2 regions of the Clostridium ljungdahlii DSM 13528 genome follow, and region 1 is predicted to be linked to the other one. Evidence: riboswitches for the same ligand, from Rfam matches in the RefSeq annotation. Region 1 holds a riboswitch; the other holds the start of a gene.
The links. A riboswitch is a leader RNA that binds a small molecule or an ion and turns the genes downstream of it on or off. The one in region 1 is predicted to bind cobalamin.
Positions count from the first base shown of each region.

Region 2: another riboswitch for cobalamin. It lies ahead of CLJU_RS02855 (ABC transporter substrate-binding protein); the one in region 1 lies ahead of CLJU_RS10995 (AP2 domain-containing protein).

Region 1 is NC_014328.1:2,445,123-2,453,459, forward strand. It holds gene CLJU_RS22920 (Ig-like domain-containing protein) at 1-3,322, opposite strand, end outside; gene CLJU_RS10995 (AP2 domain-containing protein) at 3,423-3,890, opposite strand; cobalamin riboswitch at 4,123-4,309, opposite strand; gene CLJU_RS11000 (hypothetical protein) at 4,458-4,937, opposite strand; cobalamin riboswitch at 5,067-5,249, opposite strand; gene CLJU_RS21325 (Ig-like domain-containing protein) at 5,436-7,916, opposite strand.
Region 2 is NC_014328.1:620,131-644,024, reverse strand. It holds gene CLJU_RS02885 (glycoside hydrolase family 130 protein) at 10-1,062, opposite strand; gene CLJU_RS02880 (MTP-1 family protein) at 1,071-2,021, opposite strand; gene CLJU_RS02875 (Ig-like domain-containing protein) at 2,727-4,247, opposite strand; gene ytaF (sporulation membrane protein YtaF) at 4,506-5,129, shown strand; gene CLJU_RS02865 (heme ABC transporter ATP-binding protein) at 5,118-5,948, opposite strand; gene CLJU_RS02860 (FecCD family ABC transporter permease) at 5,948-6,997, opposite strand; gene CLJU_RS02855 (ABC transporter substrate-binding protein) at 7,023-7,973, opposite strand; cobalamin riboswitch at 8,078-8,256, opposite strand; gene CLJU_RS02850 (YARHG domain-containing protein) at 8,350-9,132, opposite strand; gene CLJU_RS02845 (GAP1-N2 domain-containing protein) at 9,146-10,201, opposite strand; gene CLJU_RS02840 (TRAFAC clade GTPase domain-containing protein) at 10,204-11,478, opposite strand; gene CLJU_RS02835 (hypothetical protein) at 11,503-11,877, opposite strand; gene CLJU_RS02830 (hypothetical protein) at 12,318-12,668, opposite strand; gene CLJU_RS02825 (hypothetical protein) at 12,974-13,486, opposite strand; gene CLJU_RS02820 (hypothetical protein) at 14,035-14,682, opposite strand; gene CLJU_RS02815 (vWA domain-containing protein) at 14,710-15,969, opposite strand; gene CLJU_RS02810 (hypothetical protein) at 16,516-18,861, opposite strand; gene CLJU_RS02805 (tubulin-like doman-containing protein) at 18,894-22,301, opposite strand; gene CLJU_RS02800 (vWA domain-containing protein) at 22,321-23,775, opposite strand; gene CLJU_RS02795 (GAP1-N2 domain-containing protein) at 23,797-23,894, opposite strand, start outside.

The DNA.
Region 1 (8,337 bases):
CTGTACACTGTGCCTTTGCATCATTGTTGTCTTCAGACACTGCTGTTATTGCTGCTGCTCCTGACTTTACCGCTGTTACCTTTCCATTTTCATCTACTGCTGCTATAGTTTTATCACTACTTGACCAGTCTACCTTTTTATTTGTTGCATCTTGTGGCGTTACAGCTGCCGTAAGCTGAAGTGTATCTCCTTCTGCCATACTTGCACTTGTCCTGTCAAGACTTATACCTGTTACGCTTACTGGCTGTGGCGGTGTATCCTTAGTTACTGTTACAGTACAAACTCCCCCATAACTATCATCATCTGTTTTTGCATAAATATATGCCGTTCCTGGATTAACTCCTGTTATTACACCTTCACTTGAAACTTTAACCACATTTGCATCAGTGCTTCCCCATAGGACACTTTTACCCGATGGAATTTCATTTGCAATTTTTTGAACTCCACCTATTTTTATTGATATTTGACCAGGTGATAGTTTAACATTTTTACCACAAATTATCATGGTAGAATCAGGACATTTTGTATCTTTAATATTATCCTTAGTTAAACTTGTATCTGTTAAATCTAATACAGAAAGATTGGTACAACCTGAAAAACAACCACTCCCTAATTGTGTTACACTACCTGGTATTTTCATATATGCCAGTGACGTGCAGCCACTGAAAGCTAAGTTTCCTACACTTTTAACCGTATTTGAAATTTCTACAGAAGCTAAAAGTTTACTATTTGAAAAACATGAAGTAGGAATACTTGATATTCCTACAGGTAATTTTATAGAAGTCAGTTTACTAGAAGCAAATGCAAACATATTATTTTTTATGTCTTTCATACCTGTACATCCACTAAAGTCCAAACCCTTTGGTATTATCCAGTCAAATTTAAGTTTTTTAAAACTACTGTTTGTTAAATCTTTGTTATCCGACAGGTTTATAGCTGATACTCCTTTAAGATATTTCATTACATCCATATCACTATCGGTAATATCTAAATTTGAAAGGTCAATAGTTCCTTTTATAGATGCTAGATCATCCGGTGTGAAATATCCCTCATAGTCACTGTCTTTTCCTGCTGCTAGGGCAAGTTTGTTTTTCAACTTTACATTATTAATAACAATAGCTCCTTGACCATCAACAACTGTTACAGCACAAGATGCCGTTTTATTTCCATCTTCAGTATTTGCCGTTATAGCTGCTGTTCCTACTTTTATTGCCGTTACTTTTCCACTTTTATCTACCGCTGCTACTGTAGGATCACTGCTTGACCAATCCACCTTTTGGTTAGTTGCATCGTTTGGTGTTATGGTTGGCGTAAGCTGCAATGCAGCTTTTGGTATCAACTTAACACTTGTTTTGTCGAAAGTTATTCCCGTTACACTTAAATTTTCTTTTATTGTTATTGTGCATTGTGCTTTTGCATCCCTGTTGTCTTCAGATACGGCTGTTATTACGGCTGTTCCTTTTTTTAATGCTGCTACCTTTCCATTTTCGTCCACTGATGCTACTGTAGGGTCACTGCTTGACCAATCTATTTTTGTATTAGTTGCATATTTAGGCGTTATAGCCGCTGTAAGCTGCAGTGTATCTCCTTTCATTAGATCTGCACTCGTTTTATCAAGACCTATTCCTGTTACTTTTACTGGCTGTGATTGTGACAGTTTTTTCTCTGCATCAGTCAATTTATTTATTGTTTCCTGTTTTATTGAAGCTTTTTTAACATCACTTAATTTATCATATGCAGCTCTTGCAGCATCAACTTTTTCCTTATCAGCTGAAGTAATTTTATATACATCCGGCAGTGCTGCTATGGCATTGTTTACAGGGACTGTAGAATCTTTGACATCTGTGCAGTCAAAAATCGAGACTCTGCCTTCAGCTGCACGTACAAGCGAATCTATTCCCCTACATATTTGTGCAGGTTCATAAGATGAATTATCAAAATCAGTAGTACCATTTTTAACATCAAATCTTTCAAGTACACCATCTAAAATAGTTTTACCGTCTTTTATATACATCTTGTCAAAAATATTGGCATGTGCCATTCCAAGTGTCATATACACCTGAGCATTGGTCCAGGCATTATTTAAATCAATTGAGCCATCAAGATCTACGCTGCCGCCCCAGAAAGATCCCTTATAAGTCTGGGCATTTGAAAACTGTGCAAATACATGATCCATAGCCTGCTTTACATCGTAGTACTCGTCTCCTTCTTTTGCATTTGGATTATAATAAGCTGCTATTGGTTGTAATTGCATAGTCCACATATCGGGAGTAGTATTTCCTATTACTGCTGACCCATCAGCACCTTTTGACCCAAGTGCACCCTTGGCCCATTCATGTATATATCCGTCTAAATCATCTTTAGTAATGTGCTTTCCATCATTAGGAATAAGATCAATATAATTACGAGAAGTTAATGCATAAATTGCATACTGCGGTGTAAAATATTCATTCGATGCTTTCATATTCTCCTTATTTGAAATTATGTCTATTAAATCATAAGCTTTTATATCCCTTGGATCATAACCTATAGCAGTAATTGCTAAAACTAATTTCTCCCATTCCGTCATTTTTACATCCCGGGCAGTTATACCTGCATCTTTCATTTTCTGCAAGCCTGTCTGTATACTCTTAAACCAGTCATCATAATATCCTGCTCTTATTCCCTTATAGCCAGAACGGGCCGATGAAAATATTCCCCAGTCCTCATCTGAAAAAGTAACAGTTCCTTCTTTTTCTTGATCTGCAGATTTGTCTCCACCCCAGCTAAATTCAGGTACATCTCCTGCAATACCTAGGCTGGTGCCTAATTTGGTATAAAGAATATCTTCTGCCTTTTTTGCATCTTCAATCTGCTGTTTTTGTTCATCTTGTGTAGGTCCCGCTGCACCATTATCAAGGAGTTTAGCAGTTGACGACAGAACCTTACCAAGTACAAACTGATAATCTTCATTTGAATTATAATTTATCTTAATCTTACTTGAGTCAATATGTATAGGTACATCTCCAATAGTTGGCGCACTAAAATATACACTTCCATCATAAGTGGCAGTAACATTATACTTACTTATTAAATCATCATCTTTATCAGACTCTGGAACTATTTTAAAAGCTGCCGTTGTTTTAAGACAGTCATCTGTCTCGTAAATAGGTTCAGAACTAGGTACAAATATTTTGTCAGCAGCTGTTAGCTGTACATCAACAACTACCTTTACTGGAGTTGATACTACTTGAGTATCTGCCATAACCGTGTATGGTGCAAATATCATTAAGGTAAATATAAGCATCATAACAAAACTGACCTTTTTCCATATCTTTTTCATTTCATTCTCCTTTCCAAATTCTAAGATTTTATTTTATTTCACCTCCATATATAAAATAATTTTATTATTAGTTTTAAGCTCTTGGCCACATACCACCTCCTTAAAGGGACTTTTTGTATTCCTCAATTATAGGCTTAAAATATTTTTCCTCAGCCTTTTTTCTACAGTCTATTGCATCTTTCAATTTATCAAAATATCCCAAATGTTTTTCTTTTCCTGCAAGAGTTAAACGTACTCTCCATTTTCTTCTTTTTTTATCCCAATTAATGCCTTTGTAACCACTAGAATTACTAGAAGAAATTTTACGTGTTAATTGTCCAATTTTTGTTCCTTTAAATCTATCTACATTAGTTGCTTTAACCTGGATAATTTTAGTATGTTCTATCATCAAACATCCACAACTTCTGGTTCCGCCATCTATTAAATGTCTTTCTCTAACTTTTACTTTATTTCCACAGTCACATAAGCAATTCCAAATAACACCCCTATCTTTATATCTTTTATTTGCAACAGACATAACTGTTAAACGTCCAAATTTCTTTCCTGTTAAGTCTTTAAATCTGTTCACTTTCTCACCTCTTTTGATTTGTATATTTTGTGAATATTCCTGCTAAAGCCCCTTACAAAATACCTATTAAAACATAATAAAAGAGACCTTCCTTCAAAAGTCTCTTTTATTACATAAATATTATATATGACTAATAAACTAAAAAAGAACCACTAGGGTTCTCTTATGTCAATATAACCGTTTACTTTTAATTGCAAACAAGCTTAAATAAGTAACATCTTCCCCTCCGAAAGAATTAACAACATATCAGGCAGGCTTCCTGGCTCAGATTCATCTTACTCCCCCTGTCTTCCCAGATATAAAAATCCAGTGGCATAATTAGGGTTTCATCCTCCATACAGTAACGGTGGGCTGCAGTGCTTCTTACACTTTTCCTTTTAACTGTCACATTTGACAGCACCTAATACTAAATATTAAATTTTTATTACGTTTATGTTAAGTATAAGACATATATTTTTCAAAGTCAACATAAGCTTCTATAAGGGATCTATTTTGCTCATATAATTTTTTATGAAACAAAATATCTATATGCCTATTTAAGCTGTAAAGATAAGTGCATATTTATTTTTAAATTATATTAACTTGTTTTCCCGAATTTTCAAATTTAAGTTCTTGAGGTAAAAAATCACAGAATATCTTTTTGTCATTTAAAGTATCTCCGTCATAACCGCTGTTAAAGTATGCAAGTAAAGTATTCTCATCAATACAATGGATCCATTTCTTTAAGCTATCACTAAATTCAAAATCTTCTTCAAATATAGTGTCGTCTTGATACATGCTTATAATGTTATACAAATATATATCAAGCTTTAGAACTTCATTAACATTTTGAATATTTATTCCATCTTGTTCCACAATTTTTTTTTCTTTTAATGAATAAATATCATAATAATTTTCAAGTTCTTTATAAAATCCTACTACTTCTTTAAGATACTTATAAAAATATACATTATTAATTTTTACTTTTATTTTATTTCTTTTATTTAAATAAGAAATCAATCCTGGTTTATATTCAGAAAACTGCGTCTGATAAAAATAATGATTCATAAAAAATCCTCCCTAAAAAAAATTCCTTTCAACAAAAGCGTTAAAAGGAAATAGTATAAAAAAGTTTGATTAGTCATAGAAAATCTAACAAAACTATCATTATAACACTCCCCCTATCACTCGTAGAGATATTTGTGTAAAATACAGGTAGGTCTTCTGACTCAAGATTCACCATTTTAGTACGCCTTCCCAATATTTAAGTGGCATAATGTACTAAAACTCCTCTATTACAGCTACGGGATAGTCCAGGATTTTCACCTGATTCCCTTTTAATTAATCAAATTAGATTAAACCTATATTTATCTTTATAAAACTTAATTATAATTTATACCTATTAGAGTTTAATGTCAATCTCCAAATACATTTATTTTTACATTTACAATATAAAATGCTTTTATTTCACGGAATAAGATTCAATTTAGTTGAAAGTGAGTATATATTATAAAAATTTATGGATTTTGCTAAAAATATTAGCAAAACCCTTTCTATAAAAGTCTTTTATTTATTTGACTGGACAGGTATATCTATAATATCTGAAAGTGGATTCATATTTTCAATGCTGTCCCATACAAATGCTTTCAATTTATATATTCCCTCTTCTGGAAGTTTCATAATACCTGTCAAAATAGATGAATATCCATTTTTTATTGTCTGCTTGCTACATATATAATTAATGAATTTACCGCTCTCATCATATAGTGCTACTATAAGCGATTCATCCTGGTCTTTACCTGAATTATTTTCTGCCTTTGCAGATATTTTTGCATCCTCGCCTAATTTAAATGAACTGTCCTTTGTAAGGTTAGTTATCTGTATTGGTTTTGGTATGTTGGCTACTGTAACTATACACTGCACCTCTACACTTCTGTTGTCTTCGGATACTGCTGTTATTACTGCTGTTCCTGCCTTTATTGCTGTTACCTTTCCGTTTCCATCTACTGCTGCTACTTTCGGGTCACTGCTTGACCAATCTACCTTTGTATTTGCTGCATCTTTTGGTAATATTACTGCTGTGAGCTGCAGTGTATCTCCTTCTGCCATGTTTGCACTTGTCTTATCAAGACTTATTCCTGTTACTCTTACCGGTTGAGGCTGAGGCGGCTGTGGTATAGGTTTAGCAATAACTGTTACATCACAAGCTGCTGTTTTATTTCCATCTTCTGTAGTCGCAGTTATTGCTGCAGTTCCTGCCTTTAATGCCGTTACCTTTCCATTTTCATCTACTTTAGCCACCGTAGGGTCACTGCTTGACCAATCTACTTTTTTATTTACTGCATTATCCGGCGTTACAGCTGCTGTGAGCTGCAGTGTTTTTCCTTCTGTCAGGCTTGCACTTGTCTTGTCTAATGTAACTCCAGTTACATTAATTTGAGATTTTTCACTAACATTAACCGTACATTCAGCTTTAATATCTTTATTATATTTACCTGATGCTGTTATAGTTACTGTCCCTGCTTTTACTGCCGTTACTTTTCCATCTCCATCTACCACTGCTACGCTCTCATCACTACTCGTCCAATTTAATGGTTCTGTTGCTTCTTTGGGTGCTGTAGTTGCTGTAAGATTTTGTGTATCGCCTAAATTTAGATTCAATTGTGCCTTATCTAAACTAATCGAATCTATATCTCTGAATGGAGTTGGATTTGAAGAATCACCTGCAAATATAATATTTATTTTATCTTTATCCTTCACAATATCCTGTGACATGCTATCTATACTAAAGAAACTTCCATCATTTATACTATATTTCCAAGCACTAGTTCCTCCCCTATCTCCTTCTGACTCACCATCTATAGTTTTAATATACGTCACAGGTCTATGGAATTGTTGAACAAACATAGTATTAGAATCATATGCTATCTTGTTATCATCTAAGGCTTTCTTTACTACATCCAAGATTTTTAAATTATCACTTATTTCAATATTTTTACTTAATATACTATTTCCTTTATATCCTTTAATAGTTATTGACACCTTGGTGGCTGATTTTTTTGAAACTGTCACATTGCAGGTTGCCACTTTGTTTCCATCTTCTGCAGCTGCCGTTATTGCTGCAGTTCCTGCCTCTAATGCCGTTACCTTTCCATTTTCATCTACTGCTGCTACAGTAGAATCACTGCTTGACCAATCTACTTTCGTATCAGTTGCATCCTCTGGCGTTACAGCTGCTGTAAGCTGCAGCATATCTCCTTCTGTCAAGTTAGCTTCCGTTTTATCTAAAGCTATAGACTCTACTTCTTTTATGCCCTGACCGTCATCTTTAAGTGTTGTTATTGTATCTCCATCCTTTAGTTGTGTATCCTTTTGATTATAAGTACTGTTGTCACCATTTAAAATGTAACTCCAAAACTGCGTATCATCTTTTGACATTAAAGCTCCTTGTGACAAAGAAGATTTATCAAAATCTTGTCCATGCTTTTTTAAACCTTCCATGATTGCAGCATTAATAGAATTATTATTCAATGCAGTAACCTGTTCACTAAAATTATTATCCTTTTGTATACTTTTTACGGTCACATTTACAAAATCATTTTGAGTTGAGTCATAACTAGGCAATAAATCATCATAATTTTTAGCATAAAAAAATAATAGATAATCTCCATCTTTTACACTTTGAGATTTAGGATAATTTTGAGGCGTTGTATAATTAACTTTATACATCCATCCACTTTGAGATCCATAATTACCATCATCAGTGCCATTTTTTTGTCCAGCTATGCTATCTACCATTCCGGTGTCTTTAATTTCTACATTTAATCCTGTAGCTTTCAATACATCTTCAGCAGTGGCATTTTCTTTTACTTTAATTTGCTGCGGACTGAAAAGATTTTCATTATACATTCCTAATACTGCTACATTAACATTTATATCATTACTATTTTCATCTGCAAAAACACTTCCTACATTTATTCCTATCATACTCACTATCATCATAAAGGTTATGAATATAGATATATATTTTTCTCTGATGTTTTTCATATTACACCTCTCTTATTTTTAAATTAAATTAGCAGTAAATGTAAAACACCAGGTTAAAAAACTCTACTTAACCTGGTATTCATCTAAAACTTTTAATTAATCAATAAAGAAACTTACTCTTATTTTATAGACGCAACTGTCTTAATATCCAGAACATTAGCTGCATTATTAACATCAGTTTGAATAGCTTCCAATTTTTCTAATTGAGTTTAATTATTATAAGCTATATTTGTTTTATTTGCATGATTTGTGATTTTTGATATCTATGTTGGTTTACTGTTCCAATTATAATATCAATGTTTAAGTGTTTCATCTGGAAGATATCTTGCTAGTCCCAAATCACATCCACATACTGCTGAAAATTTTCAACGGATTTACAGCACCATCAGGCAGGCCAAATAAAGGTATCGGATAAAGGTAC
Region 2 (23,894 bases), 1.8 Mb from region 1:
AAAATATTTTTAATCCAGTGTATTCAAAATATCCTTTATTTTTACTATCGCAAGTCCAATAGAATTATCACATATTCCATAATATATATATAATTCATCTTTCCGCAAAACAGATCCACAAGGGAAAATAACATCTGAAAAGAACCCCGATTTTTCATAATTTTCTTCAGGTCTAAGAATGGGCTCTTTACTTCGTCCAATAACTTTTTCCGGGCAATTTGTATCAAGTAAAAGTGCTCCCATAGAATAATGTTCCATATCATCTACCCCATGGTATAATTCAAGCCATCCTTCATCTGTTTTTATAGGAGGTATACCTGCCCCTACTTTAGAAGAGTCCCAGGAGCTTTCTCTAGTACATGCCAATATTTTATGATTCCCCCAGTTGATCAAGTTATCCGATTCAGATATCCATATTACAGGATTGCCGGTACTCTTTGATACCGGCCTATTTAGTGCAAAATACTTTTCACCTATTTTTTCTGGAAAAATCACTGCGTCTTTATTCTCAGTATTAAAAATATTACCTAATTTTTTATAACTTTTAAAATCATTAGTTACAGCTAACTCCACTACAATACCATACTTGGATACTGCGCTATAAGTCATATAATAATTATCGTCTATTTTAGTTATTCTTGGATCTTCAACTCCAAAACTTTCATATTTATTTTCCGGGAAAATAAAAGGAACCTCGTCTATTTTAAAGTTTACACCATCGCAGCTTCTTGCAATTCTTATATGTGACATAGAAGTAAGATAGTCAAAATCAACATTGCTGCCTACCTTTTTTATAACTCTTGAATCACTAAAATCATAGTTTTCATCTTTTTTATTTATTGTCACAAATTTAAGCTTATTATTTTCATCTAAAAGGGGGACTCTCATATAATCTTCCGTTTCCTGCTCAACTCTTTCAGCTATTCTCAAAGCTAAAACCACTTCTCCATTATACTCTGCTGCCCCTGGATTAAACACCCCTATAACCTGAAAGTCTTTACTAGAGGGAGTTATATCACTGCATGTTATAATTGGATTACCTTTATATCTTCTTATATCCATTTTTCCTCCTATAAATTATCGAAGTATAATTCTGGATTTTTATTCATATAATCATAAAATGGATTATCTATTTCGAGTGTTTGTGCTTCAATGTCACTTATTCCTGCATACAAAATGGCTTTCTTACCCTTAAATGTGAGCCCTCCACTAAAGACTACATCATAAAGCGTTTCATTTTTACTAGGTCCCGGCAAGAAATCATTTCTGCTTGCAATTATCTGTACGTCTTTATATGCCATAGAATTTATATCAAGTACAAAAGTCATGGAATAATAGTGCTTCATTCCCTTCTCGTCTACTTTTGCTATATGCCCTAAAAGTCCTATATTATTTTGATCAATAGGATATATGCTGTTGATTCCTCCCCATTCATCATCATTAAAAAAATCATTTAAAATAGGAGCATCTTCAATAACTCCCATGCTCAAATCATTTAATCTTTTAATCTTTGCAAATCCTATCTTTCCTCTTCCACCTTTAGCTCCTTGAGGACGGGTTAATACACCTATGGTACCATCTTTTAGCTCAGTTATGCGTAAATCCTTCATTCCCTCAGGTCCTACAAAAAAAAGCTTAAGATGAAAAATGTCCTTACCTTTATATATCATAGTTCTCCATATAAGATTATTAGGATCATTTATATCATTAAACACTTCAACTCCGCCTACTACCATTTCATTACCTATCTTTGTGAAAAATGGGTCTTCCAAATTCATAATAGGTGATTCTATTATATGACACCATGCATCTTCATATTTTTCAAAAAAAAGAACCATGGAATCGTTACTTCTCTTTGATTCAACTCTACCAGCTATTACTGTTCTACCATTGCTTAAAAAAGGAGCTGTTATATTATAAACATCCTTGTTAAATATTCCTATAAATTTAACTCTCTTGGCTATTTTTTTTGCTTTTTTATTATCATACTCCTTCAATAATTTATCACAAGTAACAAGCATATTTTCACCTTCTTAGTTTTAGTTAACCTAATTATATTATAATTCTTATTTTTTCAATTTTCTATATTTTTACCAAAATAAAACCAGAAAGCATAATTTCACTTTCTGGCTTTATTGGGTTTCTAATCGAAAAATCAACTTATACTCCGGATATTTTTTACAACCTTCAGTTCGTTAAATATTTTGATAAGGCTGAGCAAAAAATTTTAAAAAATACTGAGAACTTTTGAAAACTCGTACCTCAAACAATTCAAAAGTTCTAGATTTTCTAAAAATTTTTTACTAAGACTTATACATAAAATATACTAACAAAATTGAAATTACACTTAAAAACTTTTTTCATAAGTCTTAGCGAGGTATTTTAGAAGATCTTAGAAACTTATATATGTCTGAGGTACGAGTTTATCCGATGACTACCTGCTCTAATACTCCCACGCACTCTGTGAAAGCGACTATCACCAAATCAAAGATTTGGGATATCTGCTTTTCTCCAAGTGGGAGTATTAGAGCAGCTACGTCCCTGGATAACGATTTCTAAGCGTCAGATGGAGTCAAAACTCCATCTGACGCTTAGAACTCTGTTTATATAAGCTTCTTTAGATTTTCAAAATACCAAGCTTTAGATTTATAAAAAGTTTTTAGTGTGATGAATTTTGTTAGTATATGGCTGGTATAAGTAAACTTTCTACTTAGAAACTCTATAAGTTAATTATTAAACTTGCTTCCCATATCATTTATATATTGGACAAAGGTTTGTCCTATATCATCCAAAGACCAAAGACCTGTAGCTTTATAGCCATATTTACTATATGCAGTATAATCTTCATAATTTATACTGTAAGTTTGTATTATAGGATATATTGGCTTGTCCAATCCATATGCTTTATAATCTGCAGCCATTTGATCCAAACATCTATTTACGGACCACTGCATTTCTCCCCAATAACATTGAGGTGCTGAAAAGTCACAGTATTTGTTAAAAACTGAATAAGCTATATCCTGGTGATAACTGGCTATTGGAAAAGATGTATACCCAATTATTGCATTAGGGCACTGGCTTCTTATAAGCTCACATATCTCCTCTGTCTGCTCAGCTTTATTTTCTACAGCATCTTCTGCATCAAATACATAGTAATCACTGTTATTTAATGCTTCTATAATTAAATTACCCTCACCTTGAACATCATCAAAATGATTGTAACCCCATGTTCCTACTTTAAATCCTGCCTCTTTGAAATATCCAACATACTTTAAAAAATCATCTCTAAAATTGGTGCCTCCACCTGAAGGACTGGAACCTTCGTTGTATTTAATACACACATTGTTTATCCCCATAGATTTTAATTTTGCTATTAAATTATCTATGCCTCCATAAGCATCCACTTGATTTTGAAGTTCCCATATCCACATGGAAGTAGAAGCTATACTATCCACATCTTTAGTGGAAGGGTTTATAGTTAAGGACAAATCAACTTCCTTACTATATCCTTTTACCTGTCCTTGATAAACATACTTTCCTGGTGAAGCTAAAGTATTTACTTTCTCATTCCATTCAACTCCTACCTGCACTTTTCCTCCATCAGACATAACTGCTGTTACCTCATCAGGCAGCTTATAACTATCACCTTGGTTTATTGACACACTGATATCATCTATATTCTCTATTTTTGCCCCAGTTTTAAAATTCATGGTAAGAGCAGTTTTTAAAACTTTATTATATCTACCCATTAGGTTATTATCAATTTTCAATATATAATAACTTTCAGGATCATAAGCTGAAACTGTAGATACAGTCATATAGCTATCGTAATTACTTAAAGATATATTTATCGGCACTTCTGCATTAGTTTTTTTGTTTATAATTTTTACATTTTCTTTAGCTGAAGACAAATCTATAGGTTGGTTAAAGTGAATTATCCAGCTTTTATCCACAGGAACGTTGTCCACATTATCTGCATTTGCTGGCAAGAGATTACCACTGCTTTCACTTACTGAAGAACTAGAATTACTTTCCGATATGTATTTAGATTCCTCTTGTGATGCTAAAATTTTGGATGTGTCTTGTAATGTTTGGGACTTTGAATTGTCTTGAGTTGATACTACTTGAGTCTGGGGTTTGGTTGTATTAGTAGAAACATCACTCGCTAATACAATATTACACGGATTTAGCTGATACATTACAACAATTGATGCAAACATTAAAAGATTCTTTAAATTTTTAATCAATTTTTTCTCTCCCTTCATATAAGCTAAAAAATATTTTCTATTTTTTGCAAATTTCTATTGACTTTTAATATACCAGTATATTACCATATTATCTCCCCAAAATCAACAATAGGTGGGCGATGTACATTATTCCATCTGTTCCATATTATCTTTACAAATACATAATTAGATACATCTTCAAAGCAAAAGTAAATAGTGGTAGCATTGTATCTTATTATGAATATACTATAGAAGTAACCATACTATAGGAGGAACATAATGCACTTATTGCCTTCATTTTTATTTGCCTTATCCGCAAATATAGACAGTTTCACTGTAGGAATATCCTATGGTATTAAAAAAATGAAAATTAGTCCATTAAGTACTATTCTAATAGCTTTAATTGCTACTGCAGGAACATTTCTATCTATGGTTCTAGGTAAATTTCTAATTAAGTTTATGTCTGAAAATATAGCCAATATCATTGGAAGCGGTTTTTTGATATTAATGGGCATATGGTTTATAATTGACGCTGTTATAAAAAATCACTGTAATGAAAATAAAAAACTGTGTAATGCTGAAAATAATCTTTTACCCTATAAAAATCTTTTGGACAATCCAGAAATAGCCGACGCTGATAATTCAGGCTATATAGATGTTAAAGAATCTATATTTCTAGCCTTCGCTCTCACAATAAATAATGTTGGAGTAGGTATAGGCGCAAGTATAACTGGTATCAATATATTACTTGCCACTATATTTACCTTCATTCTCAGTACAACAGGCCTAGTTGCAGGATGTGTTATAGGCAGCAGCTGTTTGTCTAAATTTTTCGGTAAATATGCTCCTTTTGTATCTGGCATTAGTATTATAATTTTAGGTATCTATGAACTAATCATCTAAATTTCCGTTTTTCATATTGGGGCAGTCCCTTTCCTGTCCTATAGGTATTATATATGGCTTGCCGGTAACTGGATTTTTTATTATGCATACATTTATTTTATACACCTTTTTTATGTTTTTTTCTGTGAGTACTTCCCGAGGAGTTCCCTGCATTACAACTCTTCCACTATTTACAAGTATCACATGGTCACTGTACTGTGCTGCAAAATTTAAATCGTGAAGTACCATTATAACTGTTATCTTTTTGCTAAGTGATTTAACATTATCCAAAATTTCAATCTGATGGTATATGTCAAGATTAGATATGGGTTCATCCAGTAGTATTATATCCGTATCTTGGGTAAGTGCCCGTGCTATAAGAACTCTTTGTTTTTCACCACCGCTTAACTGATTTATAAATTTGTCACGGAATCTCCAGGTATTAGTAACCTCCATAGCCTGTTTAGCAATATTATAATCACTTTCTGATTCACTTTGAAGTTTCGAAAAATAAGGCGCCCTTCCCATCAAAACTATATCCTGTACGGAAAAATCCATATCCAAGTTGCTATTTTGGGGAACTACCGCAAGTTTTCTTGCCAGTGCCTTACTTTTTAAATCCAGTATATCCTTATCTTTTATAAAAACTGTGCTCTTATAAGGCTTCAAGGTTTTAGCAATATTTTTTAGTAAAGTAGTTTTACCAGAACCATTAGGCCCTATAATCGAATAAAATTTATTTTTTTTAAAATCTATGTTTATATCATGAAGTATATTAACTTCATCAAAACTGTAATTTAAATTTTTAACTTCAATTGCACACAAATTTGAATTATTCATTATATCACTCTCTTTTTAGATTTTATTAAAAGATAAATAAAGTATGGAGATCCAAATAAAGCAGTTACAGCACCCACAGGTATTTCAGAAGGAGCAGCTACAGTTCTTGCCACTGTATCGCAAATAATCATAAACACAGCTCCAATTATCAATGAGAAAGGCAATAGCACCCTATGGTCAGGTCCAAATACCATACGTACTGCATGGGGAATTATTAGTCCTACAAACCCTATTACACCACTTATAGACACACAAGCTGCAACAATTATCGAGGAAACAGCAAGTACTATTTTTTTTACATTTTCAACTTCTATGCCTAAACTTTTAGCAGTATCATCCCCTGTAAGCATTATATTTAGATCTCTTGAAAATAAAAGTATTATAATTACACCCAAGAATATGAAAGGCATCAGCATCAATATTTGATTATAGGTTGCTGCAGAAACACTTCCCATTGTCCAAAAAACAATTTTTTCAACCTGCTGCCTGTTGAATACCATTATTATAGATATTATTGAAGATAGAAGAAAGCTCACAGAAACACCTGCCAGAAGCAGTGTAGTTGGTGGTATCTTGTTTTTTACCCTGGCTATGTTATAAACCAAAACAGTAGTTGCAATAGATCCTACAAAAGCCATCATAGTAATAGCTGTAGATCCTAAAAGCAAAGTATCCAGCTGCAACATAAATCCAATTGCAGCTCCAAGAGCAGCTCCTGAAGATACTCCAAGTACGTAAGGATCTGCCATTGGATTTTTAAATATTGCCTGAAAGGATGCACCTACTACTGATAATCCCATTCCAACTAATGCTGAAGTTATTATCCTTGGTAAACGTATCTGTAATATTATGAGCATGTGATTTTGTGACATACTTGCTGTAGAAACTAAACCTCCCACAATAGGTATTTTACTTAGTATCACATATAGTGTTTCCTTGAAGGATATATCTGCAGAACCCAGCATAGCTGATATTACTGCCGAAAAAAATAATATTACTATGCAAATGCAAAAAAACAACTTAAAATGTTTTTTTCGGGAAAATTTCATAAGCATATTCCTCTCTTATATATACTTAAAATGCTTCAGGATGAATTATCTTTGCCAGAGCTTCTAACCCATCTGCAAGTCTAGGTCCCTGTCTGCTTATAATATCTTCATCAATTTCGAAAAGTTTATTTTTCTTTACAGCATCCAAATCTTTATAACCCTTTGTAGACTTAATGCCATTTTTGCTATTAAATTTATTGGAACATATAAGTATATCAGGATTTTTTTCAACAAGTTTTTCGAGACTGTAATTCCAACCTGTAACATCAGAAGCAGCATTTTTGCCTCCTGCCATTTCAATCATCTTGCCTACAAAAGTGTCTTTTCCCGCAGTAAAATCGCCGCTTGTACCATAGCTTACTACATAATATACTGTAGGGGTGCTCTTTCCTCTTACCTTTTCCTGTACAACTTTAACTTTTTCTTTCATATTTGAAACTATACTATATGCCTTTTTATTAGCATTCACTATTTTTCCTATATTTTCTATATTATTATAAGTATTTTCAAAGCTTTCATTTTTTGAAATAGTTAAAACCTTTATATTAAGCTGCTGCAGCTTTTTTAAAATGTCCGGTTTAGTTAAATTAGACGCTATTACAACATCAGGTTTAAGTTCAACAATTTTTTCAACACTTGGGTCAGTTATAGTACCCACAGCTGGTATTTTAGAAGCTTGTGTAGGATACGTGCAAAAATCAGTTCTACCTACCAAAATATTTTGTTTGTTTAATGCATAAATTGTTTCTGTAACATTAGGTGATAAGGATACCACCTTTTTAGGCTCACTTTGAATTGTAATTTCCGTATTAGTTGAATCTTTTAATTTTAAAGGATAAGCGGTATTTTTAGTAGATTCACTTTTGCTGCTGCTGTCTGTAGTAGAATTGCTTGTATTAGATGCTCCACATCCCGCCAAAAATACCGTAATCGTAATCATAATTAGTAAAACAAATTTTTTGCTACTCTTAAACATCAATACTTCCCCCATTCATATAATAATGTAAATAAAAAAACCATTATCATACAGACAATAGTTTTCAAGTAAATTAAAATTTACTTCAAAGCCTATCCGCGTAAGCTATCCGTAAATTTTAGGCAGGTCTCCTGGCTCTGATTCATTGTATATTTATACCTTCCCTGTTTCCAAGTGGCAATTCCATAAATATACTCCTCATTACAGTGGCGGGACCGCATAAGCTCTTCACTTATTTCCCTTTTAAACTTAAAAATCAAGTACCTAAAATTCAATATTAAATTATAGAATAAGTATATCATTTCTCCTATTTTATATCAAATTCTACTTTTTATACCCTATGCATTTTCAAAGAAATAGCAGCCAATGTGCTAGCCTATTTTTTATAATAATCTGCATCATATCCAGGTGATACATATTTTCCACGGCCTTCTGCTATCAATATCACCTTTACATTATGTCTCTCAAGCGCGGAAAGTTCCTTGCCATCATTAGTATAATTGGGATTAGGCTTATACCAGGACTTACTTGCAAAATAACTCTTATATGGTTCTGTAGGAAATGTGTAGCCATGCCTTGCAAATATTTCATTTCTAGCAAGTGCCAGCTGCTTTTTACTCATACCTTTCAGGTCATTACTAGTAAGTGCCCTTGTATTGCTGTAAGGTATCACGTATTCTCCTGAATTATTATCTGAATCATTTTCATCATTGTTATTCAAATCAGAAGAAACGTTTTGCTTGGATTCCACATTTGAAACATTTTTGCCGGGACCTTTATTTATAAGTGAGGATATCATCTTAAAGGCAACAACAAATACAATTATAGTTAAAATAGTTATACCTATCATTTTGAAATTAAATGGCCGCTTATCTTTAAGTTGAGTGTCATCTATCTCTCTGGTAAATTCATCTTTATCTTTTCTATCTGTCTTTTTTGTTTCATGAGATGAACTAAAATCAAAAGTATCGCTGTTCTTTAAGCTATCCTCATGCTTTTTATCTTCTTTTTTATAGTCATTATTTTCTTTTCCATAATACTTTGTATCATCATTTTTATCCTCTTCTCTTTCACGTTCCTTTTCCTGTTTTGCACCGCAGTATACACAAAACTTATCATTTTCATCCAGCTCTGTACCACATTCTCTACATTTAGGCATCTACTTGTCACCTCTAATCTTTATTTAAAAATAACTTCTTTAAAAAATACACTAGATTATGTTTATGTTCAACTTGTTCATTTTCCTCCATACACATAGTACTTTCTTTAACTTCTTCATTTTTAGAAGATGGGCATAAAATATTATCATACATATCAATGGTAAATTTTTCTCTAGAGCAAACATTATCTGCCTGAATAAAGAATTCATTTAAAGCCTGCTCATTTTCTATATTATTCATAACAAAGTCTATAAAAATATGATGTCTTTCATCAATTCCTTCAAGATAGAAATTATTATCTGCTATATCAAAAACATATCCTGCTTTTACATCTTGAGTAAGCCTTTTTATGCTTCCTTCAAGTAGAAATTCAATATTTATAGACTCCTTTATTTCAGGCTGCTTCACATAAGTTGTGAAACCAACCTTTCTCCTTACTGCAAAAGGAAGTGCCCTATACAGGTATTTTAGTATTCCTTTTATAACTTTATCCATATTTTCATTATAAGGAACCACAATATATATCTTTTTATTAAAAGCAGCTGCATCAAAACAAGCTTTTACCATATTTATAAACGTATTTTTATCTATAGAAGCAGCTAAAAACAAATCTTCTATAGAGTTAAACACATCACAGACTCTATCAACTTTCACTTCTCTCAAACTTTCTATAGAATTTCCCTTTTCCATATCATAATTTTCTACAAATCCTGAGGCATATATTATTTTTTCAGGATTTTCTATGTATAACTTTCTTTCATTCTCAGATATTACATAGCAGTGAGTAAAATACCTGTTTCTTTTTAAGGTATAGTCCTCCCCTGCAAAAACTGATTGCCCTATTATAATTTTTCCATCTCCAGTATTTGCATAAAAAAGTGCCTTTGGATATTTACTTAAATCTTTTTCTCCGGCTAAAAATGCAGGAGCAGTATAAGAGCATAAACTGTGAATAGTGTCTTTTATGAATTCATCCTCAAGTCCACTGCTTTTTGCAATAGTATCATAACCTGGAGTACTGCTAAATATTCCTCTTTTTTCCCTAGTATAATACTGCTGCTCTATCATATCTATTCCCTGCCCCCATCCAAATAATTCATTTTATAAAGCAGCCACAAAAAAGGCTCATCCACTCTAATAGGATTTATACTGCTGCTTCTATCTATTTCAAGATGATTGGAATTAGAACCCAAAGAAGATACTGCAAAATAACCTGCAGTTTTAAAGCAAGCATCCACGGCACCTTTAAATGGGGCATCAGCTTTCAATAAAAACTTTCTAACTTCACCATCAATATTTTCAAATTCATTTAAATTAAAAAATCCCTCATGATTGTAATTTTTAAATATATTACTGTTCTCTCCTATATATTCTTCATCCTTTAAATTCTTAAGCATATCACTTTTAGTAACTACTACTGCCGTAGGTATGTGCGTTTTTTCTTTAGATTCCTTGGATATAAAATTTTCAAACAAATACACTATTATATCCTTCGGTTCCTGATACTTTTCCGTAAAGTCACCTTTTTCCCTATTCACAATACTTAACTTTTTCCTCAAAGTCCTCATTTGAAGTGGATCCACAAGAAATATTATTCCATCTGAATTTTTTATATGTTCTGCATGATTTTCCATATAGGCCTTATCTGTCATACCCTCACCTGGTATATCGTAAAAAATAAGAGTCAAAGGTGGAATTTTATCTTCTTTAAATTTTAAATTTTCTATTAAAGGTTCTACATGCTGTTTGGGAGTAGGATCGAGCATTAAATTTTTTTCAAAAATTCTCTCTTGATTTTCTCTTATCTCATCATTGTAACCAGAGTTTCCTGCAATAAGAGATGCCCCTATTCTTTCACAAGTATACTTTTCAAGCACATAAAGAAGAGTTGTCATATATACAGACTTTCCTACTTGAGAAGCTCCTATAACAGATATAATTTTAGAAGGTCCTCTTCCTGAAGTTATAGGCAAATCATTATGACAGTAAGGACATAATCTTTCATCTGTACTTGCATCGTATTTGTCTTTAATTTCAACTAGTACTTTGTCCACTCTCGTCTTATTTCTTTCAGGAAGTGCTTGAGCCTTAACAACGGGATTCATTGGCCCTAATGTTCCTTTTCCTATCTTTTTATAGTATCTATTAAGAAGCTCATCCTCTACCTTTTCATATTCAGGATCTCCCTTTTCCGAGTGAGAAGCCCTGAATACCACATGATCTGATTTAAATTTTTTAAAGCAAAAAGGACATGTTATCATAAAAGGTCCTCTTTCATAAGTTGCCTTCTCATAAGTATTTCTAGGTTCACTATTACCACTCCTGAAAAATTTAAAGATTCCCATACTCTCACTCCTCCATTCTATTAATTAATCAAAAAAATCTTTATGAGAAATATCTATATTATTACTGGCACTTACGTTTATGGCAAAATTACCACTTGCATTTGCCCCGATAATTCTAATAGAATATTTTCCATCATTAGGCGTAGTAAAATTTATATTACCTTTGTTAGATGTAAACTGCATTAAAGACCACTTTCCATCAAATTTTTTGAAATCAAAACTTTCACTATTTTTATCACTTTTGTGAGTCCCATCATAGTCAATGCTCTTATCTTCATTTATGCTTGATAAATATCTATTTGAGTCAATATTATGGAAATAATTATTATATAATGCCATTCCTCCTCCAATTATTATAACTATTAAGGCAAAAATATTTAATTTTTTCTTCTTTCTCATTTTACTAATCCTCCACTTTAAAGTGTTTGCCACTTTTTATCCACTTTAATTTTACAACTATTTTATACTATTTAATTAAAGCACACTAATTTAGACATATAATTTTACGAGTGTGAATTAAATTCTCTAAAACATAAATTCAGTTATAAACTTTACGATCTATATGTGATTTTAAGTAAAATTTGAACTTATACGCAGCGATATTTTACAATAATGAAGCACATTTAAATATTTTTTGCTTAGACTTATCAAAATATTTGACGAGCTGAAGGTTGTAAAGATATCCAAAGAATAAGTCAAATTTTACTTACAACCTACAAAGCTTTTAAAAATAACAAAGAACATATATAGAATTTATAATAATGTCTGGAACCTAATCCTCCTATTTATTCACCAGTAAAAAAAATAAATTTTAATTCATATCTTACTTTGTATTGAATTTAAAACCTTCTAATTAAGACACCTTTCATATTTGCTGAATCATTATGAATATGATAAATCTTTTCTTTTTCTTCCTCAGTACATCCAATTAATATTTTAATTTCTGAATCCTTTTTTATTAAATCTATAGTACACATTATCGCATCTATTTTTTGTTCCTTGTCTGTTCCTTTCCAAATATCAATTCCACTACCATCCATTGATGAAGTACCTCTTAGATAACCATAATCTATTTCATAAAGGAAATCTGGATATTTGGGATGAACTGTTCCCTTGGGTCTATCAATAACAACCTCCGATTCTTGCACAAGACTATCTAATACATTCCAAAATTCTATGTTATATTCCATAAACCATTTTCCCCCAAATTCAAATAATCTTCAGTTCACGATATTTTACCATTGTTCAATAATAAAAGAATATTACACATTTATATTATTTAATAAATGTTTATTGGACTATTGGGTATATTTCCTTATAAACATACTATTCCCCCTACACGATTACCAATTTTAGTTCATCATAATTTACTTTTAAGTCACATAATAAGAATATTATGAACTAAGTCAAAGTATCTTTTAATCAATTAATTATCCCCTTTGTGTACTAAAATTTTTTATGAATGTTGTAAGTTAAAAATTAATATTAATGTGACTTAGCATTGTTTTCTATATTGATTTTTGCTTAAATAAGTCCACTTGTTTTTAATACCTTTCTCATACTTAGGAATTGCTAAATAAAATTTTTCAGGAATAATTTCATCCTTATAAATCCTATATCTTACATAAGAACCTTGCTTAAAGTCATAAACTTTCTTAACTCCTATTGCTTCAAATTTATGTCTATATTTCTTACCATCTATACTAAAGACAACTGAATATTTGCTTTTAAATAGTGTATATTTAACTACAGGTGCAGTATAAGAAGGTAGGTATTTTATTTTACATTCCATAGCCCTAATTTTCTTTTTTAAGACAATGCAGATAACTATGAATAGTATCGCTATAACTATTCCAATTAATGAAACCCTGAAATACATAGTTTTGTTATAATGAAAAAGAGAGTCTGTACCTCTCCTACCTTTTAGCAAGCCCATGAACGGCATCCCAAATCCAATACAAACTATGATAGTAAAAAAACTGAGTAAATTATTTATTGTCTTGTACATTTACCATGCCCCCATTACTGACAGTTATAATTCCTTCAAAATTGTCTCAGAGTATTAACATTTCCTCTTGCATCGTTCGTAATATTTTACAAATGTGAACTCTCTCATAAATCGCTAATAAAAATGTCTTAGAGTACTTGAGAATTGAAAGTGGAAAATTTTATTTTTTTCCCCTTTCTAACAAAGATTACTCATTTTAAATTCAAATATTGCTAATTATCAAATAGTTTCGGGTATAAGTACAATAGACATCCATCTACTATTCCAAGTATAATATAATTAATTAGATTACTTTTTAGTTTGATAACCTCAAATCCTATAAAAAATGTTAAGAAAATAATTAAGAAATTTATTAATGCAAATAATTTATTCTTTTTCATGTTTTAGCACCTATCATCCATTATTAATAATATCTTACAAATGTGAGTTCTCTTATAAAGCTCTTAGATTTTCTAGAATTTTTTACTTAGACTTATCAAAATATTTAACGGGCTGAAGGTTGTAAAATATCCAGAGAATAAGTAAAATTTTACTTACAACCTACAAAGCTATATCTGTTTTAATCTATAACTACCACCGTATTTATCAATGTCCTTTATAAATACTTTCACATATTCATCTTTTTTTACTGTTATTTCTGGCATCTCATTTATGCCAACATGAATGTCACAGATAAAGTCAAAACTTATACCATCCTTATTGTTCACAGGATAAGAATCTCTCTTTTTTACATAACACAGTACATCCTTGTGGAGAGGAATTTCTGACTTTATTGTTATCTGCAATTTTTTATCCTTGGAAAATAACCCTTTTAGAGATTTTACTTCTTTTATGTCATAGTATATGTCAGGTTTTCCCGTACTCACTACAATTTGGTTCTTACCATTATTCTGCTTTACAAGCAGTATATCATCATCACTTTCAACAGCTGGAAAAACATAGTACCTATACTGATTTATTTCTTTAATGCTCTCACAATACCCATTGAATTCCTTATACTCTTCCATAGTATATAATTTTGCACTTTTCAACTCTGCATCATTCAAGGAAAGATCATCTAAGTTGTCAGTTTTCATTACATACACTATATCTGTATTTTTAGGCCACTTCCATCTTATATAAAGCCTGTCTTTCTCAACTTCGCAGCTAATTTCACATATTTCACTAGAGCCATCTTCAAATTCAATTATCTTCATTAACCTACCACCCAATTCTAAATATAATTACCTAAAAGTATTACCTTTAGTTTTGTCAAAACTAGTCCTCTGATTTCCTCTCAAATAACTGCTTTTAGAATAATCCTTTATATCAACTATAACTGGAATTAGCGTAAATATAAGTGCAATCATAATAACTAAAAGTGCCCTATAAAGAGAACCATGATCTGGAGAATTTAAAAATCCTACTTCCATGATAAGTCCTCCTAAAAATCCAGCTGCAATTCCACCTATTAAAAATCTCTTAAGTAAATTCTTATTATCAAATACAAAACTTATAGACATTGTTATAAGTCCAGATATAATTGTAATTAAAAGTACTCTAAGTATCATATATAAAGTAGAAGATTCAGTTAATCCATCTCTTCTGTCTACTAATAACCTCTGCTGAGTTGCATAATATATCTTACTAAAGGTTCCCTTTAAATCACTGGCATTTTTTACATTATAATATTCTCCATGAGTATCTTTTGCAATTTTCTTTAAGGTAGTAAAGTTATTTTCATTAGACATACCTATTGTGTAAATAGAAATATTTGAGTCTTTAAAAGGTTTAAGAGTCTCATCAAATTTTTTATTTAATCCAAAATTGTCTTCACCATCTGAAAGCAAAATTACCGCAGCCTTTCTTCCAGGTCTTTTAGTTGAATTTATTTCATTATAAGCACTGTCAATGGCTTCTCCCATGTTAGTATTCCCAGCTGGAATTTCATATTGTTTCAACTCTTCCTCAGCATTTTTCTTAAGAGACTCTGAAACCTCTGTCATAGGTATTATTCTCTTTGAAGTATCGTCAAACTTATATATTGAAACCCTATTTTGTGTGTTCATATTATCCATAAGATTTAAAACCGAAGAAAATCTTTCATTTTGAGGGTCAGTATTTGCCATACTTCCTGACGTATCTATTACAAAAACTATATCGTTCACCTTTTGAAACTTCAATCCGCTGCTTTCATATATAAATTGAAAAAGCATGCCAAATACAAAAATTGCAATAAAAGTACAGGGAATCAAAAATTTAAAAGAAGTCTTTAAATAATTGTTTTTCCACCCAACTCCATTCAGCCTTGGATTTATCATCTCTCCTACAAGACAAAAAGTACCTATGCAAAGTGCTATGATTCCAAAGTAAAACCCCATAAGCAAACTTCCACTCATCTTGTACTTATAAGCATTTATAAAAATTTCCCCTGCAATAAATCCTATGATGCCTCCTATTAAACTCATAACGGTCATAGTTAAATTTATTCTTTTTTCTACCAACTGGATACCTCCTACTTGCTATATAAATATTCTAAGTAAAATTAGATTTATATATAAAAATCTTTTACTCTTAATGGATAAAAATACAGTTAAAAGTTAAGAATTAATAGTTATGGATGATTTTCTTCCGTTAACACTTCAGAAAATCTAAAATATAATGCCATTAAAGCTTCGCTTCAATGAGCTTTAAGTTTAAGATTTTTCATAATATAGTGTAAAAAATTCTCATTAACTCACCACTTTGAACTATCAACTCATAAGTTGAAACTTCTCCAGAAATACTACTGTATAGAACTTTTACCTTAAATTTGAACTTATATATAACATATAATGATAAAATTGAAATCACATTTAAAAAATTTTTTATAAGTCTTAGTGAGATATTTTAGAAAATCTTAGAAGCTTAGATATTGTTTGAGGTACGAGTTTAGCTAAGATTCTTAGATTTTCAAAATATCGAACTTTAGACTTATTAAAAGTTTTTATAGTGATGAAATTTATCATTATATGATCTATAAGTCAAATTTTAAGTTAAAATCCTCTATTCTAGTTTATTTCTGGCAGCAATTTCTCATCTACTCCATGGATCAAATATCCATTTTCCATACAATAATTATAAAATTCCATTGAATTTCTTACATAAATAATATCCTTTGCTCCAAAACCACCCATTAAATTCAATTTTTCAATACCACTGCTCTTTATTTCATCTATGTATCCTATTTTATAATTTCTGGTTTTTCTGTCAAAATCAAAAGCATACTTTATAAAGTCACTGCTGTAATCTCCAAAAAAGTATTTTTCCATGTAGGGCTTTACATCATAATTCATTATATAAATTTTTAAAGCTGAATTTTTATCCAACATGTCGTAGAGTTTTCGATATAGTTCTTCTTTTGAAAGCACCTTAGTTTCCAAATTAGGAACATTCACATTGGCCCTTTCATTAAATTCTTCTTCAAAAGATTTTTTAAACTGATCCTCACTTAAAATATATTTAGTGCAAAAATATATTATCTTCCCCAGAAATTTTTCATCCGATTCCTTTAAATTCTCTACTGTATTTCCCAGGTATTTATCTTCTAAATAAAAAGCTTTTCCAAAATTTTTCTCAAGTTTATCCAATATATCATTTACTACATTTTTATAATAAGCCCTTACATTTTGAGCTGTATATTTATCCTGTTTTTCTATAACTTTATTTTCACAACTTTTTATTGTCTGTCCTATATCCTTTACCCTATTTATGTAACTTGAAATTTCACTGTGAACTTTTAAAAGTATATCCTCGTAAATATCAAGAATTTTCTTTGATATATTTAATTTCAGTATTTCTAGTTTTCTACCGTATATATCTAAAAATATTTTCTCCTGAGCTTCCTTTACCTGGGCACCTTTTGAAAAAAAACTTTTAATACCAAAGCTAGGAGCAAATCTTGTCTCATATATATCCTTAATTTCATCATTTAACTTACTTACAAATTTCAAAATAGAATCTCTTCTATTTCTTATATAATTTACAGTTTCTCCTTCCTCCGAGGTCCAGTTAAAGGCACAATATAAATTAAGCTTATTGTCCTCAAGTATATTTTTTCTAATCAAAGTCCTCATATTATTTTCTAAATCACAGTTTTTCACCGATTCCTCAGAAGGCTTTTGAAAGTTTTCAAAGAAAAACTTTTCGCATCTATCGTCATATAACTTTTCTTCTATCTCCCTTAAGTTAAAACTTGATATTTTTTTCTCTACCTGTTTTAAATTATCTGTCATAATCCCCTGCATGTCTTCTATTGTTACTCCCTCAGGAAGTATTTCTTCAACTTGCAGTTCAATACTTGCCTCATCAATTTTTAAAATTTCATTTATAAATTCCTGCTGCTTTTTAGAAAGTGTATTCATTTCCTTTAACATTCTTTCATAAAATGCTCCAAGCACAGAAATAGCAATGGCACTATTAGGTCTTTTCACCTGTGAAAGTCCTGCTGAAATATACCTATTCATAGAATTATCATAACTTATGTTTGATTTAAATATATTGTTGTCGTAGTACTGATTTTCCGTATCCGAATAGGCATTGGATGATGCCTCCCTATTTTTTATAAGATTTATATAGGAAATTATTTCATAGTTGTTATCCATGGAACCTTTAGGAATTATGCCCTTCTCATTTTTTTCTTCCAGAACATAGGTAAGATAAAATAAAGGTCCTTCCCAGGTAACATTAAGCTGTGTCTCATCCCCATAAACAGCTATGTCTTCTTTAAACCTAAAGCTATCTTTTTGAAAATATTCCACTTCCCTAAAAAATCCTACTGTAACTGCCCCTTCATAGACCTCATCTCCTAAATTTTGACTTTTAATCAAAACATAGAGATCTGCAGAGCTGAGCTTAAATACCTCCAGCATCCTCTTTTTTAAAAGTACAGTTACTTCTGTAAGTATTACATTCAATGGATCTTTAGATGTAGTAATTACAGAAATATTTATGCTGTCAAAGGAGTTAAACATGTCCCCCTCTGACAACAATTTATCTCTAGCTTCTGTAATTTTTCGATTTAAATTTTTAAGATCTTCCTTATCACTATAAAATCTATCTCTTATATCTTTTCTCAACGTCTTTTTATTTTTAAAATCTTCATGGAGCTGGATGTTAAAAGAATTATCCGTGTCTTTAACAGATTTTGTGGAAACATTTATAAAAACTGCACCTCTGCCATTATCCCATTTTTTATCTATACTATTTCTAATATACTCATAGGCATCTTCAGTACTATCTCCTATAAAGAGGAAAAGTATGGGGTTATTCACATTTCTTTTAGTGTCACCGTCGTATATTGTTTTTTCCACCTTTAAATCATACTTTTCCACAAAATTTTTTAAAACTTCTTCCATGAAAATTCCTCCCAATTACAGATCCATATTATCTAAGCCAGCAATTTTTGTACTTCTTGAAGTCTTGAAAGTATGTCAGTATAAAAAGCATACAATTTATCACCCTCTACCATCTGATACTTTCTAGTGTCCAGTTCACCAACAGATGATTTCACTTCTTCTATAATAGAACTTACTTTCAATTTTAGAATTTCAACTCCATCTCCTGTGGAAAGTTGTTCTAACTTTCTATCTGAAGTTTTATCTACAATAGTCTTTTCTCCCTTATCTAAAGTCTCATATTTATCAAATATAGCCTTATACTGATATTCCTTTTGCTTTAATACATTTATAAAAGGTTCTATATCTACTTTGCTGTCTTCACTTCCATTATAGACATAAAGCAAACCCTTCTTTATTATAGTTTCCGTATAAAGTGCCCTTAAAAAACTATCTACATTAGCTTCAGCTTTGCTCAAATCTGATATTATATTTTCAAGCTCCTTTTTCTTATCTATTATTTTTTCATACTTTTCCACCTCTTTTTTTACAAGCTCTGTAAGTTCTGGAGTTCTTATCAGATCAATTTTAGCCTTTTCGCTGCTGCTGCTTTCATAAATATAATATTTCTGGCTGTCACTATCTTGCACAGGGGTCAGCTTATCCTGAATAAGTTTGTTCATATCCCCTATGGCCCTTTTTACCTCTCCTATATTTATTTTGTCACCTTTCATATCCATATTATAATTTTTCATAAAATCATCTATATCAAATTCTTCAGTAATAATACACTTGTATCTTTCATTGCTTCCCTTTTGGGTATCTACTATACATCCAAGTTCTAAGGCTCTGTCAAAGAGATTCCTTACTTTTTCATTATATTCTTTCACTCTATCATTTACATAAGTTGTACCCCAAGCTTCTTCTGGAATAGGTGATGGAAGGTATACCCAATTTTTCTCTCCGTTTTGATATAAATGCCTTCCTATTCCATCCCGTTCAAACATAGTCTTTTCATAAATCTCTTCGTAATGTTTTATAGGAGCATAAGAATACAATGGAACTCCATTTTTAGTATTAAGCCAGAATATCCTATTTGTAACCATACTCTCCTTAATGTTAATGGCATTGCCTTTATTGGAATTTTTCTTATATTCCTTAATTCCTTCAAGAATTTTCTTTGCATTTCTAGGCACTGAAACCATACTCCACGCTGGGAAATTCAATGCCTCCGTATTACTTAAATGGAAAATAGGCACTGCATCCCTATCAAGCTTTGGTGCAATTTCATCTTTAACTATATTTATTATGGATTTATCTTCTCCGTATTCTAAAGCAAGGAAATCTTCCATGGACTTTGTTATTACATCTCCGTATTCTTCTGAGACAAAACTTGAAATTGAGCCAACTACATCAATATGCATTTCGTCAATCCATTTCTCAGATTCCTCTAAAAGTCTCTCAGAAAATCTCCTTACAATATCATCTGCTTCTTCTTTATTCACAACTTTTTCAATATAATCCACTAAATCCGGCACTTTTACTACTGTCCAGGAATAAGTTCTTCCAAGAGCTCCTTCTATTTCCTCTCCCTTTACAAGTACGTCTCCATCTTCTTTAAATATCCTGTTCAATTCATTTAATATTTCAGTATATACCCTATAAATACTGTTATTCAGTTTGCTAAGCTCTTCAATTACACTGCTGTAAAAATCAGCCATCCTCATTATTCTCTGTTCTTCAGATTTTAATAAATACTCTTCACTTTTAGCCTCTATGTAATCATTTTTTTTGCCTTCTTTAGTAAACAATAGGGCTTTTCTAGCTTCTACAAACTTATCCTCAGCTAGTTCTTCTGCAGACTTTATTTCCGTAGAAATATTCATAAGTCTTTCATTTAAAGAAGTTACCTGTGCCTCTAGAGTTCTTACAACACAAAATCCATCTGAAAACAACACCCTGGATGCATAAAAAGGTCCTTTTTTAGGGTCTTTAAAAATTTGATTCACCATATCCTTAACCAGTTTTAAAATTTCGCCCGGATACTGTGTTTTTACTTTATCATATTCATTTGTGCAGTCCCTCAAGTACTCCTTCATCTCTTCATCTATATTCACGGACTGCTTTTTTATTACATTGTCATAATTAAACTTTTCCCTGTTTTTATAACCTGTTAGTGGCTTTCTATTTTGAAGATGCTCTTCAAATCTGTCTATTACAGCATCCTCATCTAATCTTGCCTTTCTTATAAACTGATCTATTTCCTGTTCTTTAGGCATGTTCTCAAACATATACTGTATTTTTTCAAAAAGTTTATATGCCATATAAGTAGTAATTTCTTCAAGAGGAAGTACTGCAGAGGAGGCACCTATCATTACATATTTGTAATTTGCCATATATGGTTTTGCCATATTATCCGTGTTCTGCTTCAAGTTGCTTATATAATCCTGTATTGCAAATACTCCTCCAGATTCTCTAACCTCATTTGACATGAAGTTTACAATATTTTCTGCAGTTACATTCATGCAGTAGTCATAGGCATTGCTCATAGGTCTGCCGTCTACATTTGTAGCAGAAATAAGATGGCACAGATTAAAAGGAGGCATAGGTGAATCCACTGTAATCCTGTTTCTGTATTTTTGAGTAAACCTCTCATGCCTATCACCAATACCCATAAGATAATCCAACTCTTTAAGTGCTGCAAATCCATTTTTTATAATATAGGATTGTGCAGATTGGTTGTCAGAAGTCTTAGATAAGTTAACATCTGGCATAAATAAATAGCTCATAATATTTACCTTGTCATCGCCTTTTGCTCCGTAAATATTATTCATTATTCCCCTTACTATATAGGCAATATCTATGAAGGTTCCACTTCCAGTTCCTCCTGAAAGTCCAGAAAGTACAAACACATGTAAAATTTCCTCTGTGTCTTCCTGAAGAAGTCTTATTTTCTTTTCTAAGCAATCCACAATCTCATTAATTTTTGTAAAAAGCAGCAGTCTGCCAACCTGTCTAACTCCACCTGCACCATCAGTACCACTTTCAGAAGACAACTCTGGTGCCAGCCACTCTTTTATACAATCATCTAGTATCTTACGATCGTTTAATATGGACCTAACTTCTGCATTTGAAAGCATGACAAGTTCACTTTGAGGATCAAGTCCTACCCCACCATTCATGGGATATCTTTTATTTTTTTCTCCCTGATTTGTTTCAAAACCTAAGAACTCAACTTTCTTGGGTTTATCTTTTCTTGTATTTGAAATACTGTCCTGTTCTAGCACAAATCTTTTATTTATTTGATATTTTAATCTCAGCATAGCATCTATACCTGTTCCTCCAAGTCCTATTACAAGAACTGGATTAGGTATGGTTTCTATACGTATCTTATCACTTATTATTCCTCCACCTTTGCTAACTTCAAGGTCTTCCAGGTGTTCCCTAACTCTAGTATTCATATTCTACCTCCCTTTGACACTATTTTGAGTGAAATTCTAATGTTATACTCTTTGTTACTTTATTTAAAAACACTGTTACTTTATCCCTGTTATAAAGGAGTAGCTTAGAACCCTCCTCAAGCTTTCTACCAGACTTTTGCAGTACACAGCCTGACTTATTTACAAGTTCTATGCTGTCATCTTCTTTAAATATGAATTTTATATTTTCTGTTTCTGCATACTCTTCTTTTAATCCTAAGACTTCAAAAAGTGTAAAACTTCCGCTGTAATTATCCAAATTTCTAAATTGAGGTGAAAGAACCTCACTAGTACTTTCATCCTTAATGTGAATTTCTAGTCTTCCAAATCCCTGTACACGTCTTTTCTTCATCAGTACAAAGGCTGCAAGACCTATAATAATTAGTGCTGCAGCCGCAGCTGCTCCTATGACCTTTGGACTTTTAAATACAGACTTATCGCCTTGAATGTTTTTATCTACAGAACTTTGGTTTCCCTGATTTTTATAGTTAAATACATAACTTATCTTTATATTACTTCCGCTTACACCTTTCACCTTTAGATTCCACTGACCGCTCGCAGGTTTTACAATCTTAAGTACTGAATACTTCTTTGATTTTGTAAAAACCACATCACTTGAAGGTATCTGTATTTCCTTACCTGAAGGGTTTATAAGCTTTAATTCTAAAGGGTTGTCTGTAACCATAGATATATTGGCTTCCAAAACATTTGACCCTGGTACATTTATTTTAAAATCCTGAAAGGTTCCATCAGCCACAATATTTCCCTGATCCTGAACTTTTACATTTGCACTGTCTCCATATATATCCTTTAGTATATCTGTAAGGTCTGATGCCTTATTGGTTATGTAGTTTTTTCCCTTTGTTTCACTGGCTATTTGAGTTAACTGTGCTTTATCTACAGTTCCATCATAGTTGAGTCCTATAGTATACACAGGATAACCTTTGCTTTTGCATGTGCTTATTGCACTATTTAAATCCTTTAAAGATTCACTGGCACTCCTTTGAGAATCATTTTTGCCATCGGACAGCAGTATTATAAGTGGTCTATTATTGCTGTCATGTCCACTATCTAATACCTTTGCACCTTCCAAAAGACCTCTTCCAATATCGGTTTTCTGCCCAAGAGGTATATTAGAAGCCATTTCCTCTATTCTCTCTTTATCCGATTCAGAATTTATTGCATCCAGGTTATGTTCTTTTATTATAGTATCTGAATAAGCCACAAGTCCTGCCTTGTTTCCCTGTACCTGTCCCATATCCAAAAACATCTTTATAGCTTCTGTCCTTATCTCCTCTGGATCACTTTGTTTCATAGACCCACTTGAATCAAGCACAAAAACTACATCTACATTTGGAGATGATGTACTGGCATATACCTTTTGTGAAGGTATAAAACCCAATTGGAGAACATACACAAAAACTGCAATGAGAACCATCTTAGCTCTAGTTTTCACAGTAAATAACACCTCTCTAAATCATTTTTTAAAAAGATCAAGTATACCCTTTTTCTTGCCCTTTTCCTCTGCTTCTTTTTCAATTTCAAGCCACTTTTCTCTAATGTAAACTTGATTTT